Regions from separate parts of the Exiguobacterium sp. s91 genome, predicted to be linked through region 2. Evidence: riboswitches for the same ligand, from Rfam matches in the RefSeq annotation. Region 2 holds a riboswitch; the other holds the start of a gene.
The links. A riboswitch is a leader RNA that binds a small molecule or an ion and turns the genes downstream of it on or off. The one in region 2 is predicted to bind S-adenosylmethionine.
Positions count from the first base shown of each region.

Region 1: another riboswitch for S-adenosylmethionine. It lies ahead of KNQ06_RS14130 (amino acid permease); the one in region 2 lies ahead of KNQ06_RS02275 (methionine ABC transporter ATP-binding protein).

Region 1 covers NZ_JACSMZ010000003.1:190,341-193,759, reverse strand. The annotation lists gene KNQ06_RS14135 (polysaccharide pyruvyl transferase family protein) at 1-1,321, shown strand, start outside; SAM riboswitch class I at 1,430-1,531, shown strand; gene KNQ06_RS14130 (amino acid permease) at 1,609-3,012, shown strand; gene mmuM (homocysteine S-methyltransferase) at 2,987-3,419, shown strand, end outside.
Region 2 covers NZ_JACSMZ010000001.1:455,076-458,494, reverse strand. The annotation lists gene KNQ06_RS02285 (MetQ/NlpA family ABC transporter substrate-binding protein) at 1-356, opposite strand, end outside; gene KNQ06_RS02280 (methionine ABC transporter permease) at 389-1,054, opposite strand; gene KNQ06_RS02275 (methionine ABC transporter ATP-binding protein) at 1,051-2,073, opposite strand; SAM riboswitch class I at 2,152-2,256, opposite strand; gene KNQ06_RS02270 (bifunctional cystathionine gamma-lyase/homocysteine desulfhydrase) at 2,314-3,419, opposite strand, start outside.

The DNA of each region.
Region 1 (3,419 bases), on a different contig from region 2:
GACAATTACACCTGACTATTACTATTACGACGAAGAACGGGCAGACGAAATCAATGCCAACTTTGACCTTTATGTCATTCCGTTAGCGGACGCATTCCGAAAAGAATTCGTACCGACGTTACGGAAATATACACGTCTCATCAAAAAATTAAAGATTCCAGTCGTCGTCATCGGTGTAGGGTTACGTGCACCGTTTGAACCAGACTTAGATGGTGGATTCCCATTCGATGAAGATGTCAAAGCATTCGTCAGTGCCGTTCTCGAGCGCTCGAGCATGCTGGGTCTTCGCGGGGAGATCACGTCGAAATACTTAACACGTCTTGGTTTCCGCGAAGGGATCGATCATCGCGTCATCGGATGTCCTTCGATGTACGCGTTCGGTCGCGACTTGCACATCCGTGAAACGAACATCACACCTGAGTCGATGATTACAGTCAACTCGTCACGTTTGGCACCACAAAACGTTCTTGATTTCATTACGCGCGGGATGGAAGAGTATCCGAATCACTACTTCATTCCACAGTGGATGAAGGAACTGAAGTTGACGTATACAGGAACGCACCCGATCGCAGACTTGTCCGTGACGAACTATCCGGTGAAGATGTCGGATCCTGCTTATATGAACGATCGTGTCCGTTTCTTCTTGAACGCACAGACATGGTTTGATTTCATCGGTCAAGCAGACCTCAGTTTTGGAGCTCGTTTACACGGAAACATCACAGCGACACTTGCGGGTACGCCGAATATCCTCATTCCAAAAGATGCACGGATGCGCGAATTGACGGATTACCATCAGTTGACGCACATTTGGGCGAACGACATCAAAGCGGATACACAATTATCCGACGTCGTAGCAAATGCTGACTTCCAAAGTCCGGCACGTGTTCAAGCGCGTAACTTCGACAACTTCGTTGACTTCTTGAACGTGAACAATCTTGAGCATATCTACCAAGAGACGAACTATCCTGAGAATGTACCGTTTGACCGTCAAATGGCGCAAACCGAGTTGCTCCCACCAGTCCAACCAATCTCTGGCGTAAGTCTTGAGGAAGCAGTCGCTCGTTTTGAACGGTTCTTCCCGGAACAAGAGAAGAAGATTGCGGATGCGCAAAAACAAACAAAAGCACAATTAGCTGAAAAAGATAAGAAAATCAAAGCATTGCAGAAACAAACAGGAACGGCTCAAAAGGATCAAGAGATTGCGGCACTCAAAGCGCAACTGGCTGCCCAAACGAAGAAAATGAAGCACCAGCAAGGAACATTGAACCGGAAAGCGGTTCGTGCAGCCTTGAAAACAGCGGATTTATTCGCTAAAAAGTAACCCTTTAAACATTCCGGATCGATACGATGCGGAATGTTTTTTTGATAGAAGTATTCTGAATTGTGTTGACAATTTGAAAAAGACTTGATAGGGTTATGAACAATTACATACTTATCCAGAGAGGTGGAGGGACTGGCCCTATGAAACCTCAGCAACAGGTCGAAAGATACTGTGCTAATTCCTGCGGGTGCTGCACCCGATCGATAAGATTTCCGAATTGTCGACCGACGCATCCGTGAGGATGCGTTTTTTGTTTGAAATAGGTGGAATGAGGAGGAAATGGATTCATGAAAACGAGCGGAGCATTTCGACGCAAGATGGAATCACGTCATTTGATCATGCTGTCGTTAGGTGGTGTCATTGGAACCGGATTATTTTTAAGTACAGGTTATACGTTGGAACAAGCAGGACGCGTCGGAACGATTTTATCGTATTTGATTGGGGCCGTCGTCGTTTACTTAGTCATGTTAAGTCTCGGTGAACTCGCCGTGCACATGCCGGAAACCGGATCATTCCATAAGTACGCAACGAAGTACATCGGACCCGGCACCGGTTATACAGTGGCCTGGCTCTACTGGCTGACGTGGACGGTCGCCCTTGGTTCAGAATTCACGGCAGCAGGCATTTTGATGCAACGTTGGTTCCCGTCGATTCCTGTATGGGTGTTCAGCGCATTGTTCGCTGCGATGATCCTCGGTATCAACGTCTTGAAAGTTCGCGTGTTCGCTGAAGTCGAGTTTTGGTTTTCCGCCATTAAGGTCGTGACGATCATTGCTTTCATTTTACTCGGTGCGGGAGCAATCGTCGGCTTCATTCCACTGCAAGATGGTAGCCCGGCTCCATTCTTTTCTTCGTTAACCGAAGGCGGGTTGTTCCCAAATGGCGCTTTCGTCATCTTCATGACGATGCTTGCCGTGAACTTTGCTTACTCGGGAACGGAACTAATCGGTGTCGCAGCGGGTGAAGCAGTCGATCCGAAACGGACGATTCCGCTTGCGATCCGGACGACAATTTTGCGACTCGTCCTCTTTTTCGTCGGTACGATCATCGTGTTAGCCGTCTTATTACCAACGGATGGGAAAGGTGTACTCGAAAGTCCGTTCGTCGCCGTGTTTGAACGGATCGGAATTCCGTATGCGGCAGACGTGATGAACTTCGTCATTTTGACAGCGATCTTGTCGGCAGCGAATTCTGGACTTTACGCCGCCTCTCGGATGCTCTGGTCGCTTGCGAACGAACGCATGATTCCACGCTTCTTCGCCCAGGTGACGCCAAGTGGGGTTCCACTTCGAGCCGTATTGTTCAGCATGCTTGGCGGAGGACTTGCCTTGCTGTCTAGCATCTATGCAGCAGGAAGTGTCTATATCGCGCTCGTCTCGATTTCCGGTCTCGCTGTCGTCGTCGTTTGGATGAGTATCAGCGTTGCCCAGTATCGTTTCCGGAAACAATTCCTCCGTGAAGGGCATACGATCGACGAATTGGTCTATCGCACACCACTCTTTCCATTTGTACCGATCGCCGCTTTCGTCGTTTGTTTGATTTCTCTGATTGGTATCGGATTTGATCCGACACAACGAATTGCCTTGTATTGTGGTATTCCATTCATCGTGATCTGTTATATCGTTCATGCGTTCACGAATTCTTCTCAGAAACGGAGTGTTGAAGATGTCCCGAATCAAAAATCCAGTTGATCAACGATTACAGGAAGTTCCCTTTCTTATTTTAGATGGTGCCCTTGCAACCGAACTTGAACAGAAGGGATTCGACCTGAACGATCCGCTTTGGTCAGCACGTCTCTTAATCGAAGCACCAGAACAGATCGAACACGTCCATCGTGACTACTTTGAAGTAGGTGCCGATGTCGCGATCACTTCAAGCTATCAAGCAAGTATCGAAGGATTCAAGCAACGTCATATCACGACAGAGGAAGCAAAGGCGCTGATTCGACAAACGGTCACCTTGGCGCAAAACGCACGCACGCGTAGCGGAAAGAGTGACGCATTGATCGCGGGATCAGTGGGTCCTTATGGTGCCTACTTAGCAGATGGTTCTGAATATCGCGGTCATTATGGGGTGTCAGCAGATGTGCTAGAAGCCT
Region 2 (3,419 bases):
CCGAGTGGTTCAACGTGGACGCCACCTGCGTTCGCGAACTTATATGATTTGTTTTCTTTCTCTTGTTGCTCGAGATACGGTACGTGCTGGAAGTAGTTCGCATCGATTTCTTTTGAAGCGAGTGCTTTGTTCGGAAGTACGTAATCTTGGAACTTCTGGATCTCAAGTTTGTAACCTTTTGCTTCATATTCTTTTTTAACGTGCTGAAGAATCTCAGCGTGCGGTACGTTTGAAGCACCGATGACAAGTGTTTTGTCGTCGCTACCTGATCCTGATGATTTTTCGCCACATGCAGCAAGGCTGATTGCTAAGACGGATACAGCAGCAGTACCTACGAATTTTTTCCAAACTTTCATGAATGATTCCTCCAATATGATTAAGTTTTGAATTAACGTTTATCGATTGCTCGGATCAGCAAATCACCAATGATTTGGATGACGAAGACGATCGCTAAGATTAAGAGTGTCGCAATGACGATGACATCGTTTTGAGAACGCTGGAATCCTTCGATGAAGGCCATGTCCCCAAGTCCACCTCCGCCGACTACTCCGGCCATTGCCGTATAACCGACAAGTGAGACGAGTGTGACCGTGATACCAGAAACGATGGCAGGCAACGCTTCCGGGACTAAGACTTTATAGATGATTTGGAACTTCGTCGCTCCCATCGATTCAGCTGCCTCGATGACACCTTTATCGACTTCGCGTAACGCGAGTTCAACCATCCGACCGTAAAATGGTGCAGCACCGAAAATCAGTGCCGGTAATGCTGCCGTTGGTCCGAGGAACGAACCGACGATTGCTGTCGTAAATGGAATCAATAAGATCAGTAAGATGATGAACGGAATCGAACGGAAGACGTTGACGATCAAGCTCAACACTGAATAAAACGCCCGATTCTTGAACAATAACTCTTCGTTTGTCGCATACAATAGTAAACCAATGATCAAACCGAGGACGAATGTCGAAACCCCAGCGATTGCCGTCATATAAACGGTACTGCCTGTCGCTTCCCACACCATGTTCCAATCTAGATTGTCAAAGAATGAAATCATCGGTGATCCACCTCCACTTCAACATCACTGGCTTGAAGCTTCGTGATGACCGCTTGTGTTGCTTCTGTTTCCCCGATCAACTGAATGAACAGTGTACCGAGTGCCCCTTCCTGCGATTGACCGACGTTTCCGCCGATGATATTGAACAGGACCGGTGAATCCTTCATGACTTCCGCGAGGATCGGGCTTTCCGCTGTCGATCCGACGAACGTCAACTGAACGATTTTTCCGGTTGGGTACCGTTCGCGTAGTTTCGCGAACGTTAACTCGTTCTCTGACGGTGACGTCAATTGTTTGACGAATTCCTTCGTCATCGCTTGCTTCGGATGACGGAAGACTTCTGCGACCGGTCCTTGCTCGACGATTTTACCGGCTTCCATGACGGCGACCCGGTGACAGATTTTTTGAATGACGTGCATCTCGTGTGTGATCAAGACGATCGTCAGTTTCAGTTTTTCATTGATGTCGACGAGTAACTCAAGGATTGAGTCCGTCGTCTTCGGATCGAGTGCACTTGTTGCCTCGTCACATAAGAGAACGTCCGGGTTCGATGCCAGTGCCCGAGCGATACCGACACGTTGTTTTTGACCACCCGATAATTGTGACGGATAGGCTTTTTCGCGTCCGTCCAAACCAACGAGTTGGATCAGTTCCGCTACCCGTTCCTTGCGGTGTGCTTTCGGGAAGCCACCCAGCTCGAGTGGGAACATGATGTTCTCTTCAACCGTCCGTGACCATAGTAAGTTGAAGTGCTGAAAGACCATCGAGACATTCTTGCGGACGCCTCGTAATTCCTTTGGTTTCAGTGATGTCATCTCAACACCATCGATTTGGATCGAACCACTCGTTGGTGCTTCAAGCATATTCAGCAATCGGATCAAGGTCGATTTCCCTGCTCCGGAATAACCGATTATTCCAAAAATTTCACCGCGCTCGATTGTCAGATCGACATTCGCGACGGCTTCGACCGCTCCGCGCTTTGAGCGATAAATCTTTCCTACGTCTTGTAAACGAATCACAACTGTCCCTCCTAAAATAAAAAAAGTGCGCGCGTTTTAGAGCAAACGCGCGCACTTTTCAGTACACAAAACCATTTGCTCTCATCTCCCAGACTTTTGTCTGCTGGAATTAGCACCACTTCGGATTAGATCCGCGGTTGCCGGGTTTCATCGGGCCAGTCCCTCCACCACTCTCGATAAGAGTTTCGGTATTAAGTTTGTAGAATATATTCTGAATATTAGCAGGGGTTATTTTTGTTGTCAAACAGTTTTTTCAGAAACTTTTTCGAGGAACGTGAAAGCACGTGTTAAGTCTTCTTTCAAATCTTCCGCGTCTTCAAGTCCAACTGAAATCCGGACGAGACCGTCTGTGATGCCGAGTTCTGCCCGACGCTCTGCTGGGATCGACGCGTGCGTCATCCGTGCCGGCACCGAAATCAGACTCTCGACGGCACCAAGACTCTCAGCAAGTGTGAAGAAGTGTGTCGCCTCGACGAGTTTTTCTGCATTCGCTGCTGAACCAACATCAAAGCTGATCATCCCACCAAACCCAGTCGCTTGTTTCGCTTGGATGTCGTGACCAGGATGCGATGCAAGTCCTGGGTAGAAGATGTTCGAGACGATATCTTGCGCTTGTAGGAACGCAACGAGATCATGGGCTGTCTCTTCGATCGCATCCATCCGGATACCGAGTGTACGAAGACCACGGACGAGCAAGAAGCTGTCTTGCGGTCCAAGCACGCCGCCTGTCGAGTTTTGGATGAAGTGCAGCTCTTCGCCGAGCGCATCATCTTTGACGACGACAAGTCCAGCGACGACGTCCGAATGTCCGCCGATGTATTTCGTCGCACTGTGCAAGACGATGTCTGCACCAAGTGCGAGTGGTTGTTGATGATAAGGTGTCGCGAACGTGTTGTCGACGACGAGTTTAAGATCGTGACGTTTGGCAATCGTTGCGATGGCTGCGATGTCCGTCACTTTCAACAACGGGTTCGTCGGTGTTTCGACGTAGACGATCTTCGTGTTGTCTTGGATCGCTGCTTCCGTTGCCGCAAGGTCCGTCGTATCGACGAATGTCACTTCGATGTTGAACTTCGGTAAGACACGTTGCATCAAGCGGAACGTACCACCGTAGACGTCATCTGTCATGACGATGTGGTCGCCAGACTCAAGCAAGTGGAAGACGGCATGGATTGCTGCCATCCCAGAACCGAAGGCAAAACCACGTGCGCCACCTTCGAGATCCGCAATCAATCGTTCGATGCTCGTCCGTGTCGGGTTCGCTGTCCGTGAGTATTCGTATCCGTCCTTGAGTTGACCGATTTTATCCTGCTTGTATGTGCTTGTTTGATAGATCGGAGGTGTGA